DNA from 4 places in the Janthinobacterium sp. CG_23.3 genome. Region 1 is predicted to be linked to each of the others. Evidence: predicted binding sites of a transcription regulator. Region 1 holds the regulator's gene; each other region holds the start of a gene.
The links. Region 1 encodes LexA, which represses DNA repair genes until DNA is damaged. Its sites were predicted from a motif close to ACTGTATNNNNATACAGT; they were not measured.
Positions count from the first base shown of each region.

Region 1 (3,171 bases):
GAGCGTAACCGTCTTTGACTTTGACGACTTCGCCGAGGTTGCCGACGTTAGCGACTTTTTCTAACAGAATGATTTGCATATTTCTCTCCAGGAATTCTCTGACGCCAGCAATTAAGCGTGGTGCAGGTCGGTGTATGGCAGCAGCGCGAGGAAGCGGGCGCGCTTGATTGCGGTGTCAACTTGGCGCTGGTAGTGCGCTTTGGTACCGGTCAGGCGTGCTGGCATGATCTTGCCGTTTTCCTGGACGAAATCTTTCAGCGTATCGACGTCTTTGTAGTCGACTTGTTCAACGTGCGCGGCGGTGAAGCGGCAGAACTTCTTACGTTTGAACAGCGGGTTTTGCTGTTTGCGCTTTTCTTTAAGCTTGAGCTTGTTTTTGTCGAACTTTTTACCGAATGCCATTTGAGGCTCCTGTATCTAATAAATGCGCTAGTCTGAATTGACAGCACTAAAATCAATGATGTGAAACACCAGGCTTTTACTGTTGCGGCTCTTGCGAGCCAGGAAACCGGTGAACTGATAGACCCCGCCCAAGGCTGCCTCACTGAACCGGCCTGAGATTTCGCCAGCGGCAAGCGCGGCGACGTCAAACTCGGTCAAGCGGGCGATGCCGGCCTCCATTTGTTGCGAACTGTGCTGCAATACTGCATTCACAATCGGCATACCCGCCGGGGTGTAGCGCAATACTTCGCGCTCGGCAATGACGGCGACAACTTGTAGCTGGTTCAGCTCAGGTTCCCGAACAACAATTAAGCTGCGACGGCGGCGGCAGCCGCAGGCGCTTCGGTGCGATGGCTTTTGGCCGCGTCTTCACGTTGAACCGACTTCATCATCGGCGAAGGAGCTGTTTCAGCTTTCTTCATCTTGACGGTCAGATGACGCAACACGGCATCATTGAATTTGAATGCTGTTTCCAATTCGACCAGGGTCTCATTGTCGCACTCGATGTTCATGCAGATGTAGTGTGCTTTGGCGAGTTTTTGGATCGAGTAAGCCATTTGACGGCGGCCCCAATCTTCCACGCGGTGAACCGAACCGCCGCGTGTCGACACACTGGCTTTGTAACGTTCGATCATGGCGGGCACTTGCTCGCTCTGGTCCGGATGGACGATAAATACTATTTCATAATGACGCATGCAAACTCCTTAAGGACGGATTGATAATCGCCCACCTCGGCGTCAAGACGAGTGTGGGAAGCGGTGAGCCGAAGATTATAACGCCTTTTTTGTCAATACTCAACACCCATCTTGCGCGCCGCCGCCGCGCAACACGGGCCGGTTGCTGGTTTTCGGCATTATTTCTCAAAAACGGGTAAAAGCCCTTGCATTGGCGTCGATACTGTACAAAAATACAGTCTGTTTATATAGACAGCATTTCACGATGCGCGGACCCCCATGATCAAGCTCACTGCACGGCAAGAACAAATTCTGAATCTGATCAAGGATGCGATTGAAAATACCGGCTTCCCGCCGACCCGCGCGGAGATCGCCAACGAACTGGGCTTCAAGTCGGCCAACGCCGCCGAGGAGCATTTGCAGGCGCTGGCGCGCAAGGGCGCCATCGAGATTTCGCCCGGCACCTCGCGCGGCATCCGCCTGATCGGCGCCTCCGTCGACGCGCCCGCCGCGCGCGTGCCGGCCTCGCTGATGATGTCGCTGCCGCTGATCGGCCGCGTCGCGGCCGGCTCGCCGATGCTGGCGCAGGAGCACGTCGAGACCCATTACCAGGTCGACCCGGCGATGTTTTCGGCCCGCCCCGATTTCCTGCTGAAGGTGCGCGGCGAGTCGATGCGCGACGCCGGCATCATGGACGGCGATTTGCTGGCGGTGAAAAAGGTCGACAGCGCCAAGAACGGCCAGATCGTCGTGGCGCGCATCGGCAACGACGTCACCGTCAAGCGCTACCGCAAGACCGGCAGCCTGATCGAGCTGCTGCCGGAGAACCCGGACTTCAAGATCATCAAGGTCGATCCGGAAGCCGACGAGTTCGCCATCGAGGGCTTGGCGGTCGGCCTGATGCGCAGCTGGCATTGAGATCGATGAAAGAATAGTGCAAAAAGCCGGCCTCCTGGGCCGGCTTTTTTGTTGACCCGCAGCGTGTCGCGGGTCGGATTGCGCCGTTCCGGCCAACCCGAGCGACGACAACCGCACCAACTAGCCGGCCAAGGCGGCGCGGAAGTCGTCCAGCAGGTCGGCGCTATCTTCGATGCCGACCGAGACGCGGATCAGCGATTCGGCGATGCCCATCGAGGCGCGCCGCTCGGCGCCCATTTCAAAGAAGATGGTGTGGGCGACCGGGATCACCAGCGTGCGGGTGTCGCCCAGGTTGCTGGCCGGGATCGCCAACTTCAGCCGGTTCAGGAAGTCGAAGCAGTCGATGCCGTCCTTCAACTCAAAGCTGAACAGGAAGCCGTAGCCGCGGAACAGTTCGCCGGCGAGGGCGTGCTGCGGGTGCGAGGCCAGGCCCGGGTAGTGCACGGCGGCGACGCGCTCGTCCGCCTCCAGCAGTTGCGCCAGCGCCATGGCGTTGGCGCAGGCGCGCTCCATGCGCAGCGCCAACGTTTCGGCGCCGACGGCGATGCTGTGCGCCGCCTCCGGCCCCAGCGAGGCGCCGAAGTCGCGCAAGCCCTTGGCGCGGATCTGCGCCATGCCCCATTGCTTAGGCGCGGCCTTCTTGTAGTTCTCGACGATGTTCGGGAAGCGGCCCCAGTCGTAGGCGCCGGTGTCGGTCAGGCAGCCGCCAAGCGCGTCGCCATGGCCGCCGATCGACTTGGTCAGCGCGTTCACCACCAGGCCGGCGTGCACCGTCTTCGGGCGGAACAGGTAGGGCGAGGTCATCGAGTTGTCGACGATGTAGAGGATGCCGCGCTGCTGGCACAGTTCGCCGATGCGCTCCAGGTCGGCGATCTGGGTGCGCGGGTTGGCGATGGTTTCGACGAAAACAATGCGCGTCGCCGGCGTGAGCGCCGCGGCGACCCGCCCGACGTCGGTGGCGTCGACGAAGGCGACGCCGACGCCCTGCCCGGCCACCGTTTGCCACAGGCTGTTGGTGTTGCCGAACAGGAAGGACGACGAGACCACGTGGTCGCCGGCCCGCAACAGCGCCTGAAACACGGCGCCGATGGCGCCCATGCCGGTGGCGAAGCAGATGCTGGCGACGCCGTCTTCCATC
Region 1 is NZ_JBJXIB010000013.1:51,653-54,823, reverse strand. It holds gene rplI (50S ribosomal protein L9) at 1-79, opposite strand, end outside; gene rpsR (30S ribosomal protein S18) at 112-402, opposite strand; gene priB (primosomal replication protein N) at 430-729, opposite strand; gene rpsF (30S ribosomal protein S6) at 750-1,136, opposite strand; gene lexA (transcriptional repressor LexA) at 1,395-2,033, shown strand; gene ACFDR9_RS05810 (cystathionine gamma-synthase family protein) at 2,154-3,171, opposite strand, start outside.

Region 2 (3,171 bases), on a different contig from region 1:
GCAATAATATTGAGATTTCTTCCTGCACATTTAAGATGGCAAGAGAACTACGCTTTAAAATATCCCACGTTGGATGGCCGGCTAGAAACCCTTCCCTCGATGGCGGACGAATTTATTGAGGTTTTTGAGAGATATGTGGAGCCAATATTATCTGATATTGGAAATCCTTATGATTTGGCACAGTTTCAACTACAAGCTTTAACAGGTTTGCGTTCTAGTCGCTTAACTGTGGAGCAGCCACGATATAATGTATATCGAGAATATATATCTACGGCTATATTGTTTTATGAGGCTGGAAGACTTGATTTGGCAATCGATTTATTGGCAGAAGTGCAAAAGGAAAAAATATCACTTAGCATTGCAATGCGTGATGGTTATGCTGATCAGCTATATTGCCAAGTTGATAAATTGATGAAGTTTTTCTTGAGTCTACAGCAGGAGTGATAGGGGGTACTCTATTCTGCATGGCGCGATGTTCAAAACTCACAGGCATCCTCTGCCGGCACACCGCACATAGCAAAATTAGCTACTTCGGTTGCCGGACATGTTTCGCGTGCATCTGCCGGCAGCGAGTTTGACCGCGACCCCTTGCTCGAGGCCACCGCCGACCCCTTCTAGGTTGTGACTTTTTTGCCACCACAGCCGAAGTTCGTGGCGCCGCCTCCGCCGCTGCCGCCAGCCCCGGTCAAGCCCGTCGCTCCGCCTTTTCCCTTCCTCTATTTCGGCCGGATGGTCGACGTGAACGGCAAGCTGGTCACCTATCTGACGCGCGACGATGTATTAATTTCCAATCCGGGCCAAGGAAACACTGGATAATGTATACCGCATCGATGCGATGACCGAGACGGAAATCGTGGTGACGCATTTGCCTTCGAATGAAAAAGTAACGATCACTACGCAGTCGGCGTTAAACTAGTTTCTGCGTTCGTTGGCGTATCGGCTTGCCAGGGTGGGCGCGTTGTTGTGCCCACGCGGCGGGCGCCGTGGCACGCGTGGGCACAGGACCGTGCCCACCCTACGTCAACGAAGTTGCCACTATCGGCCATTCAATGGAATGGCCAGTCTTCATAATTCAGGAGTATCGCGTTGTTTGACAGGGGAATGTATTTCAGGTGGACCGCCGCGGCGTTGGCGGCCGCGTCGCTGGCTGGTTGCAGCGCGCAATTCATCCACCAGAACGACATCGCGTTCTTGTCGTTTTTACATGATCAGTCGTCCGATTCGGCCCAACTGTCGGTGGAAGCCTTGGACTTTCCAGCCTTGACCCGGTTCGTTGAGCGGTGGCGGTGTCTTCCAGCGCCGGGTCGAGGTGGTTGAAGTTGCGCCCCTCGTAGCGGCCGTCGGCGCGCTGGGCGTAGGCGTAGCAGCCGCTCACGCCACGTTCTTTTCCCCAGGCGGCGATCAATAATTGCTGGCGCGCCGCCGCGTCGGCGTGCTCGTCTTCGATGACGAGGGCCGGGTTGCCGCCGCGGGGGGTGGCGCCGAAGCACAGTAGTTTGTGGCTGGCGGGCATGTTCTCTGCTTGGTATCAAGGCAATGTTGTAGCGTAGCATAGAGGTGGGCAAGCCGCAAAAACGCGCTTATAATACTGTGTTTATATACAGTATCATGGGTATCATGGGATCAGCCGGCTTGCCCGATTACGCGGAGCTGTTTTGTCTGACGAATTTTTCGTTTTTGTACGGCGCCTCGCACGCCGAGGAGCTGGTCGCGCGCGCAGTACAGCTCGGCTACGCGGCGCTGGCCATTACCGACGAGTGTTCGCTGGCCGGCGTGGTGCGGGCGCACGCCCAGGCCAAGCGCGCCGGCCTGCCCTTGATCATCGGCGCGCATTTCCATTTGAAGCAGGCGGACGGCAGCCCGGCGCTGTCGCTGCTGGCGCTGGCGCAAAACCGCAACGGCTACGGCAACTTGTCCGAGCTGATTACGCTGGCGCGCACCCGCGAGGGCGCGGTCAAGGGCAGTTATCTGCTGACGCCGGACGACTTCGCCGCGCCCAAGGCGCAGCAGGCGCATCTGCAGGGACTGGCCGATTGCCTGCTGGTGCTGCTGCCGGGCTATCCAACGCACCAGCCGGCCGGCGTCGACCGCTTGCACGCGCAGGCGGCGTGGCTGGCGGCCACCTTCCCGGGGCGCGGCTGGATCGGCCTGAACCTGCTGCACCGCGCCTTCGACGACGCCCACCGGCTCAGCGTCAACGAGGTGGCCTGGCAGCACGGCCTGCCGGTGGTGGCGGTCGGCCACGTGTGCATGCATGTGCGTTCGCGCAAGCCGCTGCACGACACCCTGTGCGCGGTGCGCGTCGGCAAGCCGGTGGGCGAGTGCGGCTACGCGCTGGCGCAGAACGCCGAGCAGCATTTGCGCGCGCGCCTGCGCCTGGCCAACATCTACCCGGCCCAGGCGCTGGCCGAGACGCTGCGCATGGCCCGCCTGTGCACGTTTTCGCTCGACCAGCTGCGCTATGAGTATCCCGACGAGCTGGTGCCGCCCGGCCACACGCCGGGCAGTTATCTGCGCAGCGAAACCTATATCGGCGCGCACCAGCGCTTCCCCGAGGGTATCCCGGCCGCCGTGCAGGAGCAGATCGAATGCGAACTCGAATTGATCGCCGCGCTGGCCTACGAGCCGTATTTCCTGACCGTCTACGACATCGTGCGCTTCGCCCGTTCCCAGGGCATCCTGTGCCAGGGCCGCGGCTCGGCGGCCAATTCGGCGGTCTGCTACTGCCTGCGCGTGACCGAGGTCGACCCGGCCCGCGGCAACCTGCTGTTCGAGCGCTTCATCTCGAAGGAGCGCGCCGAGGCGCCCGACATCGACGTCGACTTCGAGCACCAGCGCCGCGAAGAGGTGATCCAGTATATTTACGCCAAATACGGCCGCGAGCGCGCGGCGCTGGCCGCCGTGGTTATTTCGTACCGGCCCAAAAGCGCGCTGCGCGACAGCGGCAAGGCGCTTGGGATCGACCTGGCGGTGGTCGAGAAGGTGGCCAAGGCGCACCACTGGTTCGACGGCAAGCAGGACTTGCTGAACCGCCTGGCCGAGTGCGGCCTCGATCCGCAGGCGCCGCTGTCGCAGCAGTGGGCCACGCTGGCGCAGGCCCTGCTGGGCTTTCCGCGCCACCTGTCGCAGCATCCGGGCGGCTTCGTCATCGCCCAGGGCAAGCTGTCGCGC
Region 2 is NZ_JBJXIB010000114.1:249-3,419, forward strand. It holds gene ACFDR9_RS21625 (hypothetical protein) at 1-444, shown strand, start outside; gene ACFDR9_RS21630 (hypothetical protein) at 652-816, shown strand; gene ACFDR9_RS21635 (hypothetical protein) at 1,166-1,513, opposite strand; gene ACFDR9_RS21640 (error-prone DNA polymerase) at 1,618-3,171, shown strand, end outside.
Region 2: a site for LexA is predicted at 1,588-1,605, ahead of ACFDR9_RS21640 (error-prone DNA polymerase). Genes of this name have one in related genera too.

Region 3 (3,171 bases), on a different contig from region 1:
GATTGGCCGCCGGACCTGGTGCCATCATCCGGAATAACCTCAACGTCCGATGAAGCCGCAGTCAGATGGTCACCGGTGAACGTTCCCACGAGCGTGCCCAAAGTCTTGTTGCGCACGTCGGCGAGTTTTTGGTCCTGCACGGCTTGGAATCGTTCTACCGGACCTTTCACTGCCATGCCCGCGACCATTGTCTTCAACAACCGCTCGTACTGCTGCACACGCAACATGCAGCGGCCCAGCTTACGCTGGACTTCATGCTGTAGCTCTATTAAAACGCCGCTCACGTCAACTATGGATTGAGATGAACTCGGGCTCTGTTGTCACTTCTTCACGATGCTATTGTAAATGCCTACTGCCGCGCCAACTTTGGCGCCGATTATGGTGCTAACAAATGGAATTGGAATCAAGGAAGCTAAGACTCCGCCGACCACTGCACCGGCGGCCGCGTCTTGGACGAGTTTTGACTGCAGAGCGCTCTTGCCCAATTGGCCGAGCTCCGCAGCCGCCGCGCCGGCAACCTCCCGAACCTTGGCTGCAGCGATTTTTGCGTCTTCGAAATCTACTTTGCCGTCGCCGTTCAGGTCGCCGACCAGGACGCCAAGCGCACCGAGTGCGTTGCCGGCGGAATCGGCTGCAACTCCAAGGGCCGTCCCGGCAGATTTGGTGCTCGTTGATGCAGATTCGCCAGCGGCGGAGGCTCCTTGTTTGACTGCGGCTAACGACTTTGCTGTGCCGTTCGAAATTGAATCTCCTGCTCTCGATGTAAAGTTCGACGTTGCTTGGGCGGCATCACCCAATACCTCTCCAGTCGATTTGCCGAACTCAAGCGCGGAATTTCCAGCTTTTTCAGCAGAGGTTTTGGCTGCGGCAAGCGAGGTTTCGGCCGATTTGGATACGGCGTCTGCGGCTGAAGCAGCAGCGTCGCCTATGCTCTTTACAAATTCGGAGAAAGTGCTTTTCATAAGTTCCAATCTTGGTGAAGAATGAGGCATGTCCTGGCTGCGCGGTGTTGCAATCTTAGCCATATACTTCCAAAATGTCCATCAAGCAAGTTCGACACGCCACCAGAATAGAAATCGCGCATATGAAATCCCGATGCTGCGCATCGACGGGCGGTAGCAAAAGACGACTGCAGAAGCGGCAATGGCGTTTTTTTGTTCAGATTGAGCTGACAGCTACCAACTGTTCAGTCTCCACCCGACCATAAAAAAGCTTCACGTAGCGCCAATCGTTGGCTTATACTGTGTTTTTATACAGTAGTTTTCCAGACGGTTTCCATCAAGAACCCGTTGGAGCGAATGAGCAAAAAATCATGTTGGCGCCACCCTTGATACCGGATGAGAGCACTCGAACACTTGCGCAGCTGGTCGCAAAGGACGTCTGGCGCGCGAGCGAGTTGGCGGTTTCGAGGTCAACCACGCGCGCCACTGGGCACGCATATCTCGACGCTGAGCTACCAAACAAGGGCTGGCCAAGGTCGTCCCTCATTGAACTCTTGCTCCAGCAATCAGGCATCGGCGAGCTGCAGCTCTTGGAGCCAGCGCTTGCCGCGCTCTCGAAGACACAGCGAATCGCATTGGTACAGCCGCCCTACATTCCGCAGTCGATGGCGTTCAAGGTGGGCGGCATCGACACCAACCGGCTACTTTGGATAACGGCGAAAAGTAGTGCCGACGCTCTTTGGACTACCGAACAAATCTTGAAGAACGGCAGCTGCGGGGCAGTCATTTTTTGGCAACAAAACGTCAGGTCAGAGTCATTGCGCCGGCTGAATCTGGCAGCGCAGACGACCGATACATGGTTCTGGTTCATGCGCCCGATGTCGTGCGCCAGCGATTCGTCCCCTGCTCCGCTGCGGCTGGCTCTTCGCCCGGCGCTTGGAGGCGTGTCTGTAGAAATTTTGAAACGCCGTGGACCGCATTGCGACGTCCCGCTATTTATTCCGCTGGCTGACATGCCTGCCGGTCGTCAGCTGTTGGATATAGACCATGAAGTTATTGATAACTCTTTACCTGCCCTTATTACCTCTCGAGTCGCTGCGCCCGTCTTGGTCTGAACCCGGCGCATTTGCTGTCCTCGACCAAAACACGGTGACGGTTATGTCCAACGAGGCTGCGCGCACCGGCGTTCGACGAGGAATGCGCGCCGGTGGCGTGTCCGCAATTTCGCCGACAACCGTCATGCTGGAGCGCACCCCGGAAAAAGAAATGCTGGCGCGAGATGCCATCGCGATGGCGATTCTTCAGTTCACGCCGGAGGTCACCCATACCGATGACTTCAGCATCCTGATGGATGTCAGCGCCAGCCTCACGCTCTTTGGCGGCCCCCTGGCAATCTGTAGACGAATAGGCGCGAGCATTGCGTTGCTGGGATTCACTGCCCATCTGGCGGCGGCGCCTACAGCCATGGGCGCCTGGTTGCTGGCCCGTTGCGTCCGCACGCGGGGGCAGCCTGTCCGGCGCCGGGTCGCCCGGATGAAGACGCTCGAACAGCGGCTCAACGGGCTGCCGTGCGACCTGCTTCCTGCAGCGGCTCCGTATCGAGACTGGCTGACCGGAATTGGTGCTCATGACCTAAGTGCGCTGCGCCGCCTGCCTCGCGCAGGATTGCTGCGTCGGACAAGCAAACAGTTGCTGCTGGAGCTTGACCGCGCATATGGCCAATCGCCAGAGATGTTCGACTGGATAAAGGTGCCGCTCACGTTCTCTCAGCGAATGGAAACGTTCGACCGCGTCGAGCACGCAGATGCTCTGCTGCACGGTGCAACCAGTCTGATACTGCAACTGGTCGGCTGGCTGGTGTCGCTTCAACAGGCCGTCAGAATCTTTACGTTCTACCTTGAGCACGAACGCGGACGCACCGCCATACCTCCGACTGAACTGGAAATCACGCTGGCGGAACCGGCTTGGCATGAGGGCCATCTGATTCGGCTGTTGAAAGAGCGCCTGGGCAAAGTCGAACTATCGGCACCGGTCATCGCCCTGCGCCTGGAGGCTAAACAGCTTGTGCCTATGCTTCCACCGACGCAATCGCTGTTCCCAGAACCGGGCGGTTCGCCCGCCGACTTTCACCGACTGCTGGAATTGCTGTCGGCGCGGCTAGGGCCAGAAAATGTTCTGGCGCCGACTTCACTGCACGACTATCGACCCGAAGTGTGCAACGCGTGGGTAC
Region 3 is NZ_JBJXIB010000004.1:80,734-83,904, forward strand. It holds gene ACFDR9_RS02835 (OST-HTH/LOTUS domain-containing protein) at 1-227, opposite strand, end outside; gene ACFDR9_RS02840 (hypothetical protein) at 321-1,025, opposite strand; gene imuA (translesion DNA synthesis-associated protein ImuA) at 1,313-2,056, shown strand; gene ACFDR9_RS02850 (Y-family DNA polymerase) at 1,989-3,171, shown strand, end outside.
Region 3: a site for LexA is predicted at 1,241-1,258, ahead of imuA (translesion DNA synthesis-associated protein ImuA). Genes of this name have one in related genera too.

Region 4 (3,171 bases), on a different contig from region 1:
GCTGCTGGGCGATTTCGCGCACGATCGCCAGGCCCAGGCCGCTGCCGTCGGCGTTGCTGCCGAGGATGCGGTAAAAGCGCTCGAAGACGCGCCCGCGCTCGGCCGCGGCGATGCCCGGGCCGGTGTCCTCGACCTCCAGCAGCGCCCGGCCGGCGGCGCCGTCGCGGCGCACGCGCACGGTGACGCTGCCGCCGGCCGGCGTGTAGCGCAGCGCGTTGTCGATCAGGTTGGAGAGCAGCTCGCGCAGCATGATGGCGTTGCCGGCGATGCCGGCCGGGCCGTCCGCTTCCTCGAAGCCGAGGTCGATGCGCAGCTTGAACGAGGCCGGCACCCAGTCGCGCACGGCGTCGCGCGCCAGCGCGTTCAGTTCGACCCGCTCGAACGGCGCGCCGGCCTGCGGCTGGTTCTCGGCGCGCGCCAGCGCCAGCAACTGGTTGACCAGGCGCGTGGCCGCCTCCGAGCTTTTCGCCAGCTGCTGCAGCGAGCGGTGGATTTCCCGCTGGTCGGTTTGGCGCAGCGCCAGCTCGGACTGCATGCGCATGCCCGCCAGCGGCGTCTTCATCTGGTGCGCGGCGTCGGCGATGAAGCGCTTTTGCATCTCGATCGACAGCGACAGGCGCGCCAGCATGTCGTTGAGCGAACCCACCAGCGGCGAAATCTCCTCCGGCACCTGGCCCGGCTCGATCGGGCTGAGGTCGTCCGGCGCGCGCGCGCGTATGCGCTCCTGCAACTGCGCCAGCGGCGACAGGCCGCGCGCCAGCGCGAACCAGACCAGCGCCAGCACGATCGGCAGGATGATGAACTGCGGCAAAATGACGCCCTTGATGATCTCGTTGGCCAGGTGGGCGCGCTTGTCGAGGGTTTCGGCGACCTGCACCAGGGCGCGCCGCGGCTCGTCGGAGCCGGCGTCGGCCAGGTCGAGGTAGGTGAAGGCGACGCGGATCGGCGTGCCGTGCATGCTGTCGTTGCGAAACAGCACCCGGCCGCTGCGGAAGCGGTCCTCGTCGAGCGGCGGCGCCAGGTCGCGGTCGCCGTCGACGTATTCGCCGCGCCGGCCCAGGATCAGGAAGTAGACGCTGTCGACGTCGTCGGCGCGCAGCATGTCGCGCGCCGAGCCGGGCAGGCGTTTGACCAGCTTGCCGTCGACCTCGCGCACCTGCTGCGCCAGCACGGTGACGCTGTCTTCGAGCGCGTGGTCGAACGGCTGGTTGGCGATGGCCTTGGCGACCAGGTAGGTGATGGCGATGCTCATCGGCCACAGCAGCAGCAGCGGCGCCAGCATCCAGTCGAGGATCTCGCCGAACAGCGAATGCTGGACGCCGTCGTCGCGTTCGGCGGCGAACGGCTCGGCCCAGGCGGCGTCGGCGTCGTCGTCGGCCGGCTCGGCGTCGCGCTGGCTCACCGGGCGTCGGTCTTGCCGGCCGGGTCGCTGAATTTTTCCAGGCAATAGCCGAGGCCGCGCACGGTGACGATGCGCACGCCGCCGACCTCGATCTTCTTGCGCAGGCGGTGCACATACACTTCGATGGCGTTGTTGCTGACCTCTTCGCCCCATTCGCACAGGTGGTCGACCAGTTGTTCCTTCGACACCAGGCGGCCGGTACGGCCCAGCAAAATTTCCAGCAAGCCCAGTTCGCGCGCCGACAGGTCCAGCATCTGCTCGTGGATGTAGGCGCTGCGCCCGACCTGGTCGTAGCTGAGCGGGCCGTGCTTGATGACGGTGGCGCCGCCGCCGCCGCGGCGCGTCAGCGCGCGCACCCGCGCCTCCAGCTCGGAGAGGGCGAAGGGCTTGGCCATGTAGTCGTCGGCGCCCAAGTCGAGGCCGTTGACGCGCTGCTCGATCGAGTCGGCCGCCGTGAGTATCAGCACCGGCAGCGCCGCGCCGCGCCCGCGCAGGCGCCGCAGCACCTCCAGGCCGGACAACTTGGGCAGGCCGAGGTCGAGGATCAACAGGTCGAATTCCTGGGTCGACAGGGCGGTGTCGGCCTCCTGGCCGTTTTTGACGCAATCGATGGCGTAGCCGGACTGGCGCAGCGAGCGCGTCAGCCCGTCGGCCAGCACGCTATCATCTTCAGCAAGTAAAATACGCATTGGGCGACATCCGGCGTCGAAAGTCTGTATTGTGTGGCATTTTGGGCGGGGTGGCGAGCGTTTGCGCCAAACGGCGCGAAACGACCGCGCTGGTTGACCGGTTTCAAACAAATTCACGTGGCGCTTGCAATAACCACTGTTTTTTTATACAGTATCGCTTGTGACGAATTTAACCCACGCGCTAGTTCAGGCTGAAAGAACATAATGGACGATAGAAAAGCTGTAATACCGCCGGCGGAAAAGGCCAAGGCGCTTGCCGCCGCGTTGGCGCAGATTGAAAAGCAGTTCGGCAAGGGTTCGGTCATGCGCATGGACGCCAGCGCGCCGATCGAAGAAGTGCAGGTCGTCTCGACCGGCTCGCTCGGCCTGGACATCGCGCTGGGCGTGGGCGGCTTGCCGCGCGGGCGCGTGGTGGAAATCTACGGCCCTGAATCGTCGGGCAAGACCACGCTGACGCTGCAAACCATTGCTGAAATGCAAAAGTTGGGCGGCACCTGCGCCTTTATCGACGCCGAGCACGCGCTCGACGTCGGCTACGCGCAAAAACTCGGCGTCAACCTGCACGAGTTGTTGATCTCGCAGCCGGACACCGGCGAGCAGGCATTGGAAATTTGCGACGCGCTGGTGCGTTCGGGCAGCGTCGACCTGGTCGTCATCGACTCGGTGGCCGCGCTCACGCCGCGCGCCGAAATCGAGGGCGACATGGGCGACTCGCTGCCGGGCCTGCAGGCGCGGCTGATGTCGCAGGCGCTGCGCAAGTTGACCGGTTCGATCAACCGCACCAACACGCTGGTGATCTTCATCAACCAGATCCGCATGAAAATCGGCGTCATGTTCGGTAGCCCGGAAACCACCACCGGCGGCAACGCGCTGAAGTTCTACGCCTCGGTGCGCCTGGACATCCGCCGCACCGGCTCGATCAAGTCCGGCGACGAAGTCATCGGCAACGAAACCAAGGTCAAAGTCGTCAAGAACAAGATCGCGCCGCCGTTCAAAGAAGCCCATTTCGACATCCTGTATGGCGAAGGCACGTCGCGCGAAGGCGAGATCCTCGATCTGGGGTCGGATGCGAAGATCGTC
Region 4 is NZ_JBJXIB010000095.1:3,973-7,143, forward strand. It holds gene ACFDR9_RS19820 (sensor histidine kinase N-terminal domain-containing protein) at 1-1,402, opposite strand, end outside; gene ACFDR9_RS19825 (response regulator transcription factor) at 1,399-2,091, opposite strand; gene recA (recombinase RecA) at 2,296-3,171, shown strand, end outside.
Region 4: a site for LexA is predicted at 2,227-2,244, ahead of recA (recombinase RecA). Genes of this name have one in related genera too.